One region of the Aerococcus sp. Group 1 genome, then DNA from elsewhere that is predicted to be linked to it. Evidence: riboswitches for the same ligand, from Rfam matches in the RefSeq annotation. Region 1 holds a riboswitch; each other region holds the start of a gene.
What was found. Region 1 has a riboswitch for thiamine pyrophosphate ahead of HMPREF9243_RS10800 (hydroxyethylthiazole kinase). Riboswitches for the same ligand answer to the same signal wherever they lie in the genome.
Positions count from the first base shown of each region.

Region 2: another riboswitch for thiamine pyrophosphate. It lies ahead of thiW (energy coupling factor transporter S component ThiW); the one in region 1 lies ahead of HMPREF9243_RS10800 (hydroxyethylthiazole kinase).
Region 3: another riboswitch for thiamine pyrophosphate. It lies ahead of thiT (energy-coupled thiamine transporter ThiT); the one in region 1 lies ahead of HMPREF9243_RS10800 (hydroxyethylthiazole kinase).

Region 1 is NC_015278.1:68,595-74,153, reverse strand. It holds gene thiD (bifunctional hydroxymethylpyrimidine kinase/phosphomethylpyrimidine kinase) at 1-532, opposite strand, end outside; gene HMPREF9243_RS10805 (hydroxyethylthiazole kinase) at 519-839, opposite strand; gene HMPREF9243_RS10800 (hydroxyethylthiazole kinase) at 842-1,357, opposite strand; TPP riboswitch at 1,517-1,615, opposite strand; partial or broken gene HMPREF9243_RS10110 (IS3 family transposase) at 1,880-3,307, opposite strand; gene HMPREF9243_RS00345 (LysM domain-containing protein) at 3,414-4,112, opposite strand; gene nadC (carboxylating nicotinate-nucleotide diphosphorylase) at 4,427-5,302, opposite strand.
Region 2 is NC_015278.1:1,204,148-1,209,706, reverse strand. It holds gene HMPREF9243_RS05585 (PTS transporter subunit IIC) at 602-1,651, shown strand; TPP riboswitch at 2,117-2,211, shown strand; gene thiW (energy coupling factor transporter S component ThiW) at 2,237-2,776, shown strand; gene hpt (hypoxanthine phosphoribosyltransferase) at 2,888-3,424, shown strand; gene HMPREF9243_RS05570 (AzlC family ABC transporter permease) at 3,615-4,298, shown strand; gene HMPREF9243_RS05565 (branched-chain amino acid transporter permease) at 4,295-4,624, shown strand; gene HMPREF9243_RS05560 (alanine--glyoxylate aminotransferase family protein) at 4,866-5,559, opposite strand, start outside.
Region 3 is NC_015278.1:1,622,676-1,628,234, forward strand. It holds gene HMPREF9243_RS07595 (cation:proton antiporter) at 1-773, opposite strand, end outside; gene thiT (energy-coupled thiamine transporter ThiT) at 1,032-1,598, opposite strand; TPP riboswitch at 1,652-1,751, opposite strand; gene pyrR (bifunctional pyr operon transcriptional regulator/uracil phosphoribosyltransferase PyrR) at 1,750-2,283, opposite strand; gene HMPREF9243_RS07610 (alpha/beta hydrolase) at 2,438-3,265, shown strand; gene HMPREF9243_RS07615 (iron-sulfur cluster biosynthesis family protein) at 3,371-3,694, shown strand; gene HMPREF9243_RS07620 (hydroxymethylglutaryl-CoA reductase, degradative) at 3,827-5,137, shown strand; gene HMPREF9243_RS07625 (hydroxymethylglutaryl-CoA synthase) at 5,297-5,559, opposite strand, start outside.

The DNA of each region.
Region 1 (5,559 bases):
AATTGGCCATATTATCTAAGCTAATCCCACCAATGCCTACAATGGGAATATTGACCCCTTGGGCAATCGTTCTCAGGGTAGTCAGACTAGTTCCTTGGGCATTGGCCTTAGACTGGGTCGGATAGAGGGCGCCAACTCCCAAATAGTCTGCACCAGCCGCTTGGGCTTTTAGAGCGGTATCCAAAGTCTTAGCCGAAGCCCCGATAATTTTTTCCGGGCCGAGTAGTTGTCTAGCCTGGTCAACTGGCAGGTCATCTTCTCCAACATGGAGGCCGTCAGCATCTACCGCCAGGGCCAGTTCATAGTCATCATCGATAATAAAGGGGACACCTGCTTCTTGGCAGAGGGCTTTGATTTTTTTAGTTAGAGCCAGCTTATCCTCTTGGTCTTTAAAAGGATGGTCCTTTAAACGTAACTGTAAAATCGTCGCCCCTCCTGCTAAGACCTCTTTGACTTGCTGGATTAATTCGTCATGGTCAAAGCGGTCGGGCGTAATGGCATAGACCAATAAATCATTTTTATTGAATGTCATACTTGGCTCTCCTTTCTAATTCTTTGGCCTCTAATAAGAAGACCTGGTCAATCACTCGGTTGGAATAAGTGGCATTGCCCTCATAAGGCTGGAGCACTTGAGCAGCAATTTCTCCCGCCACCCCATAGCTAATCATGGCAGCTGTAGCTAGGTAAAAAGGATCTTCATCCGGATTACCGGCTAAAAAGCTAGCTAGGACGCCGCTTAACTGGCAACCTGACCCCGTATAGGAAGCCATCCAAGAGTGGCCATTTTCAATGACTGCCAGCCGCTCGCCGTCAGTCACTAAGTCAATCGGGCCTGACATGGCTAGGATAATTCCTTTTCTTGGGCGTAAGCTTTAAAGTCCGGAGCAAAATCAGCCAGGTTGGCTAAGCTTACCTCGTCTCCAGGACCCAGGTCGACCCCAGATCCTTGGCTTTTTTCAAAGAGGAGGCTTCGAATTTCCGAAGCATTCCCCTTTACCGCCCTTACTAGACCCCGGTCAATCAGCTCTTGACAGAGCTTTAATTTAAACGGCATAGCTGAAACCCCCACTGGGTCTAAGACCACGGGATGGTGGTCATTTTTCGCTATGGCGGCAAGGTCCAACAATTCCTGATTAGGTCTGGGACTAGCGGCATTCAATAGCAAAAGGTCAGCCGTCTTGACCACATCCTTACTATTAGGTAAGTTATCGGTCATCACAGGACGCCCGCCACTGGCCAAAATCACATTGGCCACATCATGAATAGTGACATAATTATTTAAAACTTGGATCAGCGGAGACTTCTCTTTGACCTGCTGACAATATTTAGCAAAGGGAATGGCTGTTTTTTTAGACATATTCTCATCTCTCTTATTCTTCTTAATCGCTAAAAGATCACTTGCAGGAATCTCGTTCATAAACAGAAAAAGCCCTGCAAAGTATACTCCACTAAGTGTACTTTGCAGGACTTCTTATCGTTTCATCTTAACCAAAGATCCTGGTTAGACTATATTACGATACTTGAATTCTCACATCCCTACGCAAGTCTTAACTTTCTCAGGTTCAAAGAGTCCAGGTTTCCACCTATCTCAGCAAAAGCACCTCTTGTGAGTACTTTCTAACTATAGCAGAAACCGCTTACTTATTCAAGGCAGAGTTACGGCTGGGTCCCGAAAACCGCTTAAATAAAAAAACTCCAGCCTAAGTATGGTGACCCCAATAAGTTGGACTTTATATATAGTGAGTTGGCCTTTGGCCAGCTCTTTTTTGTTGCTTACAGTTCTTGCTTATTTCTTGCCGACACATTTACTCAGAAATTTAAACTTGTCAAGAGGAAGAGCGTAGCGGCTCTTGATAAGTTTAAAGTTTATGTGTAATCATTAAGCGGCGAAAGAAGCGTGATGAAGACGAAATTCTATAGGACTCCTAAAATCTAATTTTTCTTTGATTCTTTCACCATTGTAATAGATTATAAAATCTTCAATCGCTTGTGCTAATTCTTCAAAGGAATGATAAGTCCGACCATAGTAGACTTCTTGTTTTAGTAGACTAAAGAAATTCTCCATTGGCGAATTATCTAAGCAATTTCCTTTACGAGACATACTTTGAAAAATTCGGTGATCCTTCAAGAGCCGGGTGTAACTTTTCATTTGATAGGCCCAGCCCTGATCAGAATGAAAGGTTCTTCTGTATGGACATAATTTACTTGCTTCAATGGCAGCTTGTAGCCCCTCCAACATGCTTTGTCCATTAGGCTGATGTGTTATCTTAAAAGAAATAATTTCTCGATTAAATAGATCCATGTAAGGATCTAAATAGAGTTTTCCAGTTTGATAATTCCCAGAATCATCGGCATAGTAGTATTTAAATTCTGTTGTGTCTGTTGTTATTTTTTGATAAGGAATGGTCGAATCAAACCGCCGGTTGATACGATTTGGCGCTATCTCTCCAATCGTTCCTTTGTAGGAATTATATTTTCTTGTCTTTCTAGTATAGCTAGTGACCTGTATCCCCATAATTTTCATTAGGCGTTGAACTTTGTTTTTACTGACCTTATAACCACGGGAAAGCAGTTCAGCTCGCATTCTTCGATAACCATAATCCTTATGGGTTTCTCTGATGTCTTTCATTTCCTCTTTTAAATCGGCATCCTTATCAATTTCCTCATCTTTATTTTTCCAATAAAAGTAGGTCGATTTAGGAAACTTTAAAACGCTAAGAATATCTTTTAAAGCATATTTTTCATCATGGAGACGTGTGATTTCGGTCACTATTTCTTCTTTTCTCGCTTGACTCTTTGAGCCACACGTCTCCTCAATCCTTTTAAAAATTTGTTCTCAATTTCTAAATCCGTAATCCGTTGTTCAAGTTCCTTTATTTTTTGCTTCACTTAACTGATTGGTTTCGCTGCTATCCTTTATTTGATTGATTTGTGATTTCTTTTTAGACACTTTAGGTGGCCTTCCTTTCCTCGCGGAAAGGCCATCAAGTCCTCTTTCATGATAAGCTCTTCGCCAATTAGCGATTAGACTTGGATTATTCATGTTTAATGAATTGGCCAATTCGCGATAACTCATTTCCGTACTTTCATACAATTCTATCGCATTTAATTTGAATTCAACAGTATAAACCTGTTGAGTCCGCCTTTTCTTTAAACCATCTACACCAAATTCATAATAGTTATTAACCCACCTTCGTAAAATAGAAGGATCTATTCCTGCTTTATTAGCTAAGGTTCGATAACTTCCTTTTTTCGCAATATAGTCTCCTACTAAATTCAGTTTAAATTCTAATGAATATTTAGACATAAAAATAACCCCCAAAAGTTGAATTCTTAGTCCAACTTTTGGGGGTCACTACAAAGGAGCCGGAGTTTTCAGTTAATACGACTTGGGTCGCACTTTATTTTTTATCTTAGTACCAACCGTTAGCGTTCCAGAATGCTAAAGCGTTGTCCCATGAACCGTAACGACTTGCTACGTATTGGTCAGCCACACGTTCTTGGTTAGCTGGGGAGTAGTCACCATTTAAGTAAGAAGCGCTTAATTGGTAACGTCCGATGTATTGGCCGTTAGTTGCTGAGTATGAACCACCAGATTCACGTTGAGCAATGATTTCTTTAGCGGATGAAGAAGAACCAGTGTAAGCGCTTTGTGCTGGAGCTGGAGCTGGTGCAGGTGCTGGTGCAGCAGCTGGTGCAGCTTGAACAGTTGCAGGTGCTTGATAAGTTTGACCAGCAGTTTCATCAACGGTGTAAACTTGAGCTGCTTGACCTTGTTTTTCTACTTCAACTTCATTAACCTTACCTGATTGGTCAGATTTGAAGGTTAATTTAGTTCCTGGGAAGATTAAGTTAGCATTTTCGATGTTGTTGATTTCAGCTAATTCTTTGGTGTTCACGTCTGCTGCTTGAGCAATAGCGTTTAAGGTGTCACCAGATTTAATGACATAAACTTTTTCGTTGTCATCTAATTTTTGGAAGTCAGCTTTGATTTCTTCAACTGAACGTGCTTGCCATTCAGCTGCGTGTGCTTCAGTCGTTTCCCCAGCAGCAAAACTTACTAAGGCTGATAAAGCGATTGAGGTACCTACTAAAACTTTCTTCATATTCATGTGTAATAAAAATCCTTTCTTCTGTGCAAAGTTCATTCTTTTTTCTATTTAATATGATTAAGCCTCTTAATCATTCAGATTCATTTTTATCTCTCAACGAGGTCTTTCCCTCGTCGACATGAAATATACTATCATGGCTTCCAGACGAAGAAAAGGGATTTCTGACTTGTTAAGGCCCTTTAATTACTTTGACATTTTAAAAGGATTTTCTGAAACATTTCTGTCGCCTTGTAACCTTGCTGTAACAAAAGTCAGGGCAAAACTTGAGCTATGGGTATTAGAAATCAAGGATTTCTGCCTCAAGAGGTACAGACCTACTTCCTCACTTTCAAATGTTTGAGGGACAAATCTAAGATTCCGGCCGAATGGGTAATAGCCCCACTAGAAATATAGTCAATGGCTAGGTCCTTATAATCCGCGACATTGTCCCAGGTAAAGTTTCCTGAAGCTTCTATAATCGCTTGACCGTTAATGATTGCAATGGCTTCCTCCATGGTGTCATGGTCCATATTGTCGAGCATAATAACATCAGCTCCAGCCTCCACTACCGCTCTGACCATGTCCAAGTCCTCGACTTCAATTTCAATCTTCTTCACAAAAGGGGCATAGGCCTTAGCCGCTTGGATGGCTTCTTTGACCCCACCGGCAGCAGCAACATGGTTATCCTTGAGCATAATTTGGTCAGAGAGTGAGTAACGGTGGTTATAGCCGCCCCCTACCCGGACTGCATATTTTTCTAAGGGACGGTAGGCCGGAGTAGTTTTACGGGTATCCAGTAACTTTATTCCACTACCTTCTAAGGCGTCTACAAAACGACGGGTAGCCGTAGCAATCCCACTCATTCTTTGAAGGAAGTTAAGGGCAATCCGTTCCCCACTTAAGAGGGTATTGACCGACGCCTTGACCACCATTAAGGTCTCTTGCTTAGCCACCCGGTCTCCATCTCGGACCAAGCTCTCGAATTGAACCTCAGGGTCTAAATGTAAGAAAACCTGCTTGAAGAGATCCAAACCACAAACCACTCCCGCTTGCTTAGCTAAGAGCTCGACCTGGGCTGCTTGCCCCTGGTAAATCGCATTGGTCGACAGGTCTTCATAAGGAATATCTTCCTTAAAAGCCAGGGTAATTAATTCATCAATAATATCTTGGTTCAGATTTATAAAATTAGACACTTGTTTTGGATTAGCCATCACTAAACCGCCTCCTATTTCTTTCTCGCCTTACTCAGTCTGACTAGCCACTTTCAGCCAGCCAAAGGGACTGACTTTCCTGATCTTAAAAATCTCAAGAAAGCTGATACTGTTTTTACTATCATACCATAAGCCAAGGCAGCAAAACCCCTAGCCTTATGCGAAAAGTGATCAATTTAGACAGACTTGACAAAAATAAGGGCTAAGCTTATGATAATTTTTAATTTTTACCATTATTTGCTTTTATATCGATTATA
Region 2 (5,559 bases), 950 kb from region 1:
GCCTACCGAGTCTGGGAAAAAAGTCCCAGACTCTTTTCAAAATACGGACCTTCTAATCAAAATGTGTTTCAAAAGTCAGCTCTGACGTCCACTTCACACAGGGTGTGAGACTTGGATGATTGGAACAAGTCAGAAACAAGCGAAACAGTCGCTGATTTCTGACTTGTGAAATCACTCCAAGTCTGCCAAGTCGAGCCCAACGACGAACTATGTGCGATAGGCTTGCGCCTATCTTCCATAGTTTGTTCCAGTTGCTATAGCTGTTCGAAGCGCAAGCGAGTTACAGATATAGTATGCGTAGCTCTTCAGGGCTATTTTGACTTTTGTCACACTCTCTTGCTTATCCTTTATTGAAGTTTAATCGTTAGAATGATCTCTTTAAATAATTTAGCAGTATTTTTTTGCTAGTTGACTAGATAGACCCCAAAATATAATTATAATATGTGATTTAGGGCAGTAAGGGCTGCCTTTTTTTATAGAAGTAAATAGTAAAAAAATAAATAATCTTTTTATTTAATTTGTATCTTGGTGAAATTCCCAAGATTTTATCATGTTTTCATGATAAGATATTAAAAATACTTTAATGAAGGAAGGTTAATTTATGCAGAATTTAAAAATTAAGGATATCTTTAATCAAGTTTTAAATGGGGCATCAACAGGTATTGTTATCGGTTTGATTCCTAGTGCCATACTAGGCGCATTAACTCGGTCTTGGCTAAGTACACCAGGCGTTTTGGCTGACTTTGCTGGCTCTATTCAAGCTTTTCAATTTGCCGTACCTTTTTTAGTCGGTCTCTTTGCGGCCTTGCAGTTAAATATGAAGGGCATGGAAACAGCAGCATTAGCAGGAGCTGCTTTTTTAGGGAGTGGAGCAGCTCGCTTAGTCGATGGGGCTTGGGCACTTAAAGGAACGGGAGACTTAATCAACACCATTATCACCGTCTTTATTGCTGCTATTTTTATTAAACTTTATAATAATCGTTGGCAAAGTCTCAACATTGTGGTTCTTCCTTTACTGGGAGGAATTTTACCCGGTTTTATTGGCCGTTTAATCCTACCTTTGGTTAGTCAACTGACATTACTTTTAGGCCAGGGGATTGCTCATCTCACAGAGATTCAACCATTAATTATGGCTATTTTAATCGCAATTGCCTTTGCCATTATTATTGTTACGCCTCTGTCTAGTGTTGCGATTGCTTACGCGGTATCCATTAGTGGTCTAGCGGCTGGGGCAGCTAACTTAGGAATTGTAGCGGTTGTATTTACTTTTCTCTATGCTTCTTCACGAGTTAACAGTAATGGGATTACTTTTTCATTATTATTTGCTGGGCCAAAATTATTTATGGCCAATTACTTACAAAACCTAAAAATGACCCTACCTATTGTGATTAATGCAGGGGTAGTAGGACTCTTTGGTTATTTATTTAATATTCAGGGAACTACTGAATCAGCTGGTTTTGGTATCACGGGTCTATCTGGACCAATCAATGCCTATTATTTTATGGATGATAATGCAGTGGTTAATATTTTGGTCCTCTGCCTAACATATGTAGTAGTGCCTTTGGCGATTTCTATTATTACCCATCAGACATTTACCCGTATGGGGGTTTATGATGAAAGTATTTATGTTTACCATGCTCCAGAACACTAAGAACGAATAGAAGAAGTCAATACTTTTAGGAAAGTGAGTCTGGGACAAAAGTCTCAGACTCTTTTCAAAATACGAATTATCTAATCAAAACGTGTTCCAAAAGTCAGCCCTGACATTCACTTCACACAGAGTGTGAGACTTGGCAACTAGACTTGGATGATTGGAGCAAGTCAGAATAAAAGCGAAGCATTCGCTTGTTTCTGACTTGTGAAATCAGTCCAAGTCTGCCAAGTCGAACCCAACGACGAACTATGTGCGATAGCCTTGTGCCTATCTTCCATACTTTGTTCCAGTTGCTATAGCTGTTCGAAGCCAAGAGCGAGTTACAGATATAGTATCCGTAGCTCTTCAGGGCTCTTTTGACTTTTGTCACACTCTCCCTGTTGTTTTTAATTGGGTCTTTTAAAAGATAGGTGAAAAGGCTTGTTTAATTTTTATTTATGACATATGATAAGTAGGTAAAATACTATTAATTAGGGGAGCCACGGCTGAGAGGATTGATATCGACCCTGTAACCTGATCAAGGTAATGCTTGCGTAGGTAGTCTTTTTTTGTGCTCTCCTTTATCTTTTAGGAGGGATTTTTTTGACTAAGAAATCAAGTCCATTGATTTTAGTAACGGTAGCGATGTTTGTGGCCATTGGGGTGGTTATTTCACCGATTTTTCGCATCGAGGGCTTTGCTCCTACTGCCCACTTTGTTAATGTAGTTTGTTCGGTCTTATTGGGCCCTTGGTATAGTTTGTTAAATGCCATTCTGACTGCAATTATTCGGATGAGTCTTTTTTCGGTGCCTCCATTAGCACTTACTGGCCAAGTTTTTGGTGCTGTGCTTTCGGGAATACTATATCGTCTCTTTAATGGTTCTATCCTTGCCTGTGTGCTTGGTGAAATTATCGGTACCGGGATTATCGGAGCTATTGCTTCTTATCCAGTAATGGCGCTTCTATTGGGAAAAACAGGAATTACTTGGCTGTTTTATGTTCCTAGTTTTCTAATTGCAACAATTATTGGTGGTGTCTTAGCTTATTTCTTCTTAGCCACCTTGCGGCAAACCGGTTTGCTTTATAAAATGCAAAAACGCCTAGGAGTCAATGTTTATGACTCATCTAAGAAAAAGGCTTAAATTCGTCATAGTTAAAGCTAAAGTTCTCAATTTTTTCTGCGCCTTTAGCTATTATCTGTTATTATAAGATCACAAGAGTGAATAAGAGAATAGAGAATTAGGAGCTTTTTAATGGATAATTTAATGGAAGAAATACTGATTCCCCAAGCGGAATTATTAGAACGTATCGAAGAATTAGCCAAGGACATTGCTAAAGAGTATCAAGATAAGAATCCTTTACTCGTTTGTGTCTTAAAAGGGGGGATGCCCTTTATGGCTGATTTAATGAAACAAATGGATATCCTACTTGAAATTGACTTTATGGATGTTTCTAGCTACGGTGATGCCTTTGAATCCAGTGGCGAAGTCAAAATAATAAAAGATTTATCGGTTCCTGCAAAGGGGCGTCATATCTTGTTTGTTGAAGATATCGTTGATACAGGGAGAACTTTAACCTATTTGTATAAGGTCTTAAAATCCCGCCAGGCAGCTTCCATAAAAACCGTTTCTTTATTAGATAAACCGAGTCGGCGCAAAAAGGACTTTCAGGCCGACTGGATCGGCTTTGAAATTCCGGATAAGTTTGTTGTCGGTTATGGCCTAGACTATAAGGGCCAATTGAGAAACTATCCTAATATTGCTGTTTTAAAAGAAGAAGTCTATTCTTAACCACATATTCTTACTTATAAGAGAAACTGGGCTTTCGTCCCAGTTTTTTCTTATTATTAGCTAAGTTAGCTAAGGCTATCAGGACTGATTGGAAAAGATCATGATTGGATGAGCTATCTGTGATTTATTTTCCTTGGTAACTATATTATTCTGTAAGATAGAATTATTTAACATAGAAAAGAGGTATAAAATGAAAGAAGCACTCAAATTTGCCTTTCCTAAAACGATCCCGATTATGATGGGATATTTATTTTTGTCATTATCCTTTGGTTTATTAGCAACGAGTTCAGGAATTCACCCCTGGTTAACTATTTTAATGAGTCTAATTGTTTATGGGGGGTCGATTCAATTTGCCGGCATTAATGTCTTATTGGGAGCCTATGATCCCTTTGCCGCTTTTATGTTGGCTGTTATGGTAAATGCTAGACACATGTTTTATGGAATTACCATGTTGGAAAGTTATCAGTCCCTAGGTTGGAAAAAATATTATAGCATTTTTGCTTTGTCTGATGAAACCTTTTCACTTACGGCTTCGGTTAAGGTTCCCGGTCATATTGACAAGTCTTGGGTCTACTTTTTGATCAGTTTATTAGATCAGTTTTACTGGATTATTGGAACAGTTCTAGGGATTTTCTTAGGAAATTTTATCAGCTTTAGCCTAAGAGGAATTGAATTTATTTTAACAGCCTTGTTTGTAAGTATTTTTGTCGACCAATGGCAAGGAAGCGCTAACCATAGGCCACAAATCATTGCCCTAGCCACTGGCTTAATTAGTTTATTTATTTTTGGTCCTAACAGCTTCTTGATTCCTGCAATGTTAATCATTATTGCTATATTCTTTTTTATTTTTATACGTGAGGAGGAAGAAAGATGAGTTTTAACCAACAGTTAATAACAGTCATTCTCTTGGCCTTGGGAACAGCCTTAACCCGTTTTATTGTCTTTGTGGTTTTTTCGAAAAACCAAGTTCCTCCTCGCTTTGTCACTTATTTGGGTAAAGTCCTTCCTGCCGCTGCGATTAGCCTTTTAGTGGTTTATTCCTTACAATCAAGTAACCCCTTGGCTTATCCTTATGCCTTGCCTGAGCTGATTGCCATCCTTGTGACAATCCTGCTTCAGGCTAAGACCCACCGCTCTTTACTGAGTATCGCTGGCGGAACCCTGTCTTATATGTTCTTAGTTCAAGTGCTTTTTCCGTAATTCTTTAAAAGTTAAGCTAGGGAAGAGTTAATAACATAATGTAATAAAACACGGACTATCTATTCAAAACCTGCTCCAAAAGTCAGCCCTGACGTCCACTTCACGAACTATGTGCGATAGTTTTGCAACTATCTACCATAGTTCGCTCCAGTTGCTATAGCTGTTCGAAGCGCAAGCGAGTTACAGATATAGTATGCGAAGCGGTTCAGGGCTCTTTTGACTTTTGTCACACTACCGTTTTTTAATAGTTTTTAGCAATGTCACTTAACATAAACTTTTCTTCGAGTTCTCCTTGGTATTTTATACCCAAATGATGAAAGGCTTTGTCTAGGGCGTGGTACATTTTTTGGAAATATTTGACTTCCATATTACTTCCCATATGGGCGATTCGTAGCAGCCTTTCGCCTTGGGGCCCGTCGCCTTTAGTAATTAAAATATCTTCGTCCCTTACTAATTTCATCACATCCAGGCTTGCAACTGATTCAGGGAGTAAAACACTGGTTAATGTATTTGAGGCATGGTCTTTAGCATATAGTTCAAAACCGGCTTCTTTAAATAATTGTCGGGTAGCTTCAGCCCATTTTTGATGCTTGTTGGCAAAATCACTGTCAATCGCTTGTTGAATAGCTACATCCATGGCGTAAATGGCCTGTTCATTCATTGTATAAGGAAAGTCGAAGTGCGGGTCGTCAAAGCTGAGATAAGATTGGAAATTGGCGTAAAAGCTAGGGATAGGGGAATGACGATTTTCCATATGCTCTATAGCGCGTTTAGAAAGGGTGACACTAGCCAAGCCTACAGGAGCGGAAAAGCATTTTTGACTACCACCAAGTAAGACATCCACTTTAGCTTGGTCAAAGTTAATATATTCGCCGCCAATTGCGGAAACTGAATCGACTATAGAGAGAATATCATAGCTATTTAAGATTTGACCG
Region 3 (5,559 bases), 530 kb from region 1:
GACCCGGCAATTCCGGCTAATAAGGACATCATCTGGGTTTCGGTGAAGACCTGCCAGTTCAAATAATTATCTAAGGCATAGATGACCAGCATGGTAAACAGATAAATTAGGAAACTTTGCTGTTTAGAAGTGTTCTTACCCACTAATTTTCCTGCAATCAGACCGATCACTCCACCTAAGAGAATCGGAGCTAAGATCATAATCAGTAATGAGCCCAAGACGGAAGTGGAACTTTCGTTTAGAACTGCTCCAATTACTGAAACTAAGGGGAAGAAGACAATATTAACCATCACTGAATTAAAAGCCGTCATCGATGGCACTGAATCAGATAAGGGGCCAGAACAATCATACTGTTCCACCACTGAGACCGGAGGGGCCGGTGCAGTCGCAATAGCGATCCCCCCAAAGAGTAAGGCAGCAATGATGGGTAGACCTAAGAGGTGTAAAATAAGGGCAAATGCTCCCGTCACCACTGCAAAGGTTACCACCAGGTCAGATATTCCCATGGCGAAGACTTTACTGATGGAATCCTTGATGTCACGGTAAACTAACTTATAGCCCACCATAGACCCCACTAGAATTTGCATCAGTACCATCAGTGATTGGTAGACCTTAGTTGAAACTAATTCAGGGCTTAAGAGATTTAGCCCGTGCTCTCCGAGAAACATGGCCACAATCAACCAACCAATGATAGCTGGGAATTTGATTTTCTTAACCAGTTCTCCGGCAAAATAAGCAATAAGCATTGCCAGTAAAAAACGAAGAACAAACACATAAAACACTCCTTTCCAATATTTCTACTTATTTTTTATTAATTATCAATCGTAAAAGCCTCCTCATTTTATCTGAAAAAATATAGTTCAACATTTCACATGCTTTCTTTTGAAAGTGTTTGCGCGCCAACAATTTCATAAAATCTTTCTTTTTATCAAAAAAGCAGTCTCAGTCAATAAAAAAGACGTCCTCTCAAAGGACGTCTCAGAAAAATAATTACATCTGATCAATTGTAAAAATTATAGGTAAGTTATCACTTAATCTTCTGGATTTAAGAGCCTGGGGGCATTATTAAATAATAAGGCTACCACTAATGCCCCTACTAGCCAGGTAAAGACACCAGTAGGTACATTAACAATGGTCGTATACCACCAAGCATTCATGCCTTCTGGCGCATAAGAAGACCAAAAGGCATAGCCAGCGAACCAATGAATAAAGTATTGGGCGACCATCCCAATAAAGGTTGCTGAAAAGATACCGATCCAAAGGCCTTTTTTATCCCCTTTTAAGCCTGCACTCTTCACCCGATTAGCGAAGAGTCCAGTTAAACCTGCTAACATAAAGGCGAAGAAGTATTCAAGGAAGACTTGGAAGGGAGTTAGAATCGTAGCTTGACCGGTGATTAATTGCAAAAGCCCAAACAGAAAGCCGGCAGCAAAACCGCTCTTTATCCCCCGTCTTAAAGAGATCAAGTAAATGGGAATAACGCCTAAGTTTACCCCAATACCTACTCCATTGGTTGTCGGCAAAAGTCCTAATAAATAAGCTAATACTGCTACCATAGCAATTTCCAATAAAATCCTTACTTGTTTACTTTGTCCCATAATAATTAAATCCTTTCTTAGCACAAAAACAGGTAAGAGAAAATGCCTCTTACCTGTTTTTTCGTGCACTTTCTTCCGCTAGTATTACCTAGTCTCAAGTTCAAAGGGTCTGTAAATTACATCTCAGCCATCAAGGCTCCCCTAGTAGCAACTATTTAATTATATATACTGCATCCTTACTGTCGAGTTCCCGCATCTTCACCCGAATTTTCTCTTGCCGGGAAGTGGGAATGTTTTTACCAACAATATCCGCTCGAATCGGTAATTCCCGGTGGCCCCGGTCAATGAGTGTCACTAAAGAGATCTTGCTTGGACGCCCATGATCCATCAAGGCATCCATGGTCGCCCGAATGGTCCGACCGGTCATGAGCACATCATCACAGATAAAGATATGTTTACCATTCACATCAAAGTCCAGCTGGGATAAGTCTTTGATCAGCTTATCCTTTTCCTGGTCGAGGTCATCACGATAAGCGCGGACATCTAATTCCCCATAAAAGACATCAGCCTCTTCTAACTGATTGATACGGTCCTTAATCCGGTTAGCAATAATAGCTCCCCGGGTTTTAATCCCCACGATGGCTAAATTAGCGGTACCATGGTTGCGTTCCAAAATCTCATAACTCATTCGCGTTAAGGCGCGCTTCATTTCTGCTTCGTTGAGAAGCTCGACTTCTGTTGCCAAGGCATCTCCCCCTTATCCTTTATTCTATTCACATTGTAGCGAAATATTGTGAAGTCTGCAATTATTTCTTAACCTTGAGCATCGTCAGGGGGATTGCACTTGCTTAATCCCCCCGGGTCAAGTATGCTAATAGCACATTAAGCGGAGGTAAATCATGTTCAATGCCGATTATTATTATCTAAAAATGAAAACCCACTACTTAAGCTTGCCCTATTCCGGCAAGAAGCGGCGGGTGCGCGTCCTACTCCCTAAAAATTACCAGCAGGAATCCGCATCCTACCCAGTCGTTTACATGCATGACGGACAAAATGTTTTTTACAGTAAGGAGTCCTTCCTAGGTTATTCTTGGAAGGTCATCCCCACCCTCAAGCGTAACCCCGATTTACCCAAGATGATTGTGGTCGGCATCGACAATGACTCTCAGACTCGGGCGGATGAGTATAATGCTTGGAGCTTCGAAAACCCTAGTGACCCTAAGGCAGGGCCCTTGGGCGGCTTAGGTAATGATTTTAGTGACTTCATTATGAAGGTGGTTAAACCCTTTATCGACCAAAACTATCGGACTAAAACCGATAAAAAACATACAGCCATGATCGGGTCTTCTTTTGGGGCCAATATTACCGCCTATATGGGAATTAAGTATGCCGATCAGATTGGCCGCTTGGGGATTTTTTCCCTAGCCCAATGGATAGCCCAAGAACCCTTTGACCGCTATCTCAAGTCGCAAAGCTTAGACCCCGAGCAAAAAATCTACCTCCAAGTCGGCAGCAAAGAAGGGGACGATACTGACCGTCTCTTTCTCCCAGGCAATATGGCCCAAGCCTATATCGATGCTTCCCTCCACTACCAGGCCTTACTTATAGCAGGAGGTATCCCGGTAGAAAATATTAACTTCAACATCTATGTGGATGAGGAACATAATGAATTTTACTGGGCCAAACACCTCCCCGACTGCCTCCGCTTTCTCAGTAGCGGCTGGTGAAGGTGTGAAAACGTTTTAAAAATTATTTTTAGGCTTTTCCGACTAAACTGCTCACAAATTCTGATATAATCATCCTTACAAGAGTTGTTGTGAGGAGGATATGCCATGAAGTTATTTTTCACCCAGAAAGCCATACAACAGTTACAAAACTTAGATCGTTTCCATAATATCTGCCTAACCACTTCCGATGAAACAGGTCATACCAGCCACAGAGCCTATCGTAGTCTAGTCTTACAAACCAATGCACCAAGTTTTGAAAGTTTTGATGAGGTCCTTGAAACGCATATCGGTCAAATCCATGTCACAACACAAGCCCTCAGCATGTTAGGCAATGATAACCGGATCGATTTTGATGAATTTCGGCAAGTTTTTGTCCTCTTAACCGACGATCAAATGGTCGATGATAATCTCTATTGTATCGATCATTAATACCGACTGGCTATTGATTAATCAAGTAATGACCCATAAACTAGAAGTTGGAAGCACTTGCCAACTTCTTTTTTTATGGAAAAGTACAAAGACTTCCCCCTCACTGATAAACAAAGCACTTAGGAGGTTATTATGACTCAAGTGAATTTACAGGGCTTCTACCGCCTCCCCTTAGAGGAACGTCTGGCCCGCTTAAATGAGCTCCACTATATTAGTGATGCAGAAAAGGATTATCTCAAAAATAACCAGGGTTTGCCCTTAGACCTGGCTGATAACATGGTTGAAAATCTCATTGGAACCTACTCCCTCCCCTTGGGACTGGCAATGAACTTTGTCATCAATCAAAAAGACTACTTGATCCCCATGGCGATCGAAGAACCGAGTGTCATTGCAGCAGCCAGTTACGCCGCTAAAATGGCTAAGGCAGGCGGTGGCTTCCATAGCGAGGTCTTGAACCGGCAAATGACTGGGCAAATGGTCTTCTTAGGCTTAGACCAAGCCAGTCAAGCCGAAACCTGGACTAGTTACATTAAAGACCACCAAGGAGACCTCATCCAAGTCGCTAACCAGGCACATCCTAGCCTCAGCCAACGGGGCGGTGGGGTGCGCCAGTTAGAAACGGCCTACTATCCCAGTGAAAGCGAGCCTTTTTTTGTGGTCTATATGACGGTAGATACCCAAGAAGCCATGGGCGCCAACATGATGAATACCATGCTGGAAGCCTTAGCCAGTCACATTGAAGCACTTAGTCAAAAGGATGAGTCACTACCCCGTCTAGAAAAATTAATGGCTATTTTAAGCAACTTAGCTACCCAATGTCTGGCTAAGGCGACTTGTCAAATCCCTATTGATGCTCTTGCTAAGCCAGGCCAAGATCCACAAGTAGTGGCTAAGCGGATTAGTCAAGCTAGCCAACTAGCCCAAGTCGATCCTTATCGGGCCACAACCCACAATAAAGGGATTATGAATGGGGTTGATGCTCTGGTCCTCGCTAGCGGTAACGACTGGCGGGCGGTGGAGGCAGCCTGTCACGCCTATGCCAGCCAATCCGGACAATACCGGGGCCTGGCCAAATGGGACTACCTTGAAGACCAAGGCCTATTAGCTGGAGAAATCACCCTCCCTCTTGCCTTAGGAAGTGTCGGCGGATCAATCAAAATTCACCCCGCCGCTAAACTCGTCCACCACTTACTCACTCAGCCCAGTGCTAGCGACTTAATGAAGATTGTCGCTGCCCTCGGCCTAGCTCAAAACCTAGCCGCTTTGAGGGCTCTAGTCATTGAAGGTATCCAAGCGGGGCACATGTCACTTCAAGCCCGGTCCTTGGCTATCGCTGTGGGTGCCCAGGGCGATGAAGTGGACCAAGTCAGTCAAGCCTTACAAAAGGCAAAGCATATGGATCGACAAAACGCCAAGGCGATCTTAGATGACCTCCGTCAATAGGCTCGAGATTTAAATAAGAGAAATTTCCGCTAAAAAAGGGACTGTCTGAGGCAGCCCCTTTTAAAATATAAACTCTTTAATCAAAACCTGCTCCAAGCGCAAGACAAGCGTCCACTTCACTAAAGGTCTTGCCTTCTGGCGCGCTTGTCGCACTCTTCCTTATTTACCATAAATGCGTTTATGATCTTTTAGGCCGAGTAGTCGGTAGTCATCTTGTTCGCCGTGGGCTGGAATGCTTTGCTGACTACCGTCACTAAGGAGGTCTTCTTGAAAGAGGGCTTCATATTCAGGAATGGAAAGTTTTTGTCGCTCAGCAAATTGTTGGCGGTGCTTATCTCCTTCCAAGTAGTCTTGGTAATTAGCTTCTAGGTTCATGGAGAAGAATTCGGCCATCGCTCCCGAACCGTAACTATACAGGCCAA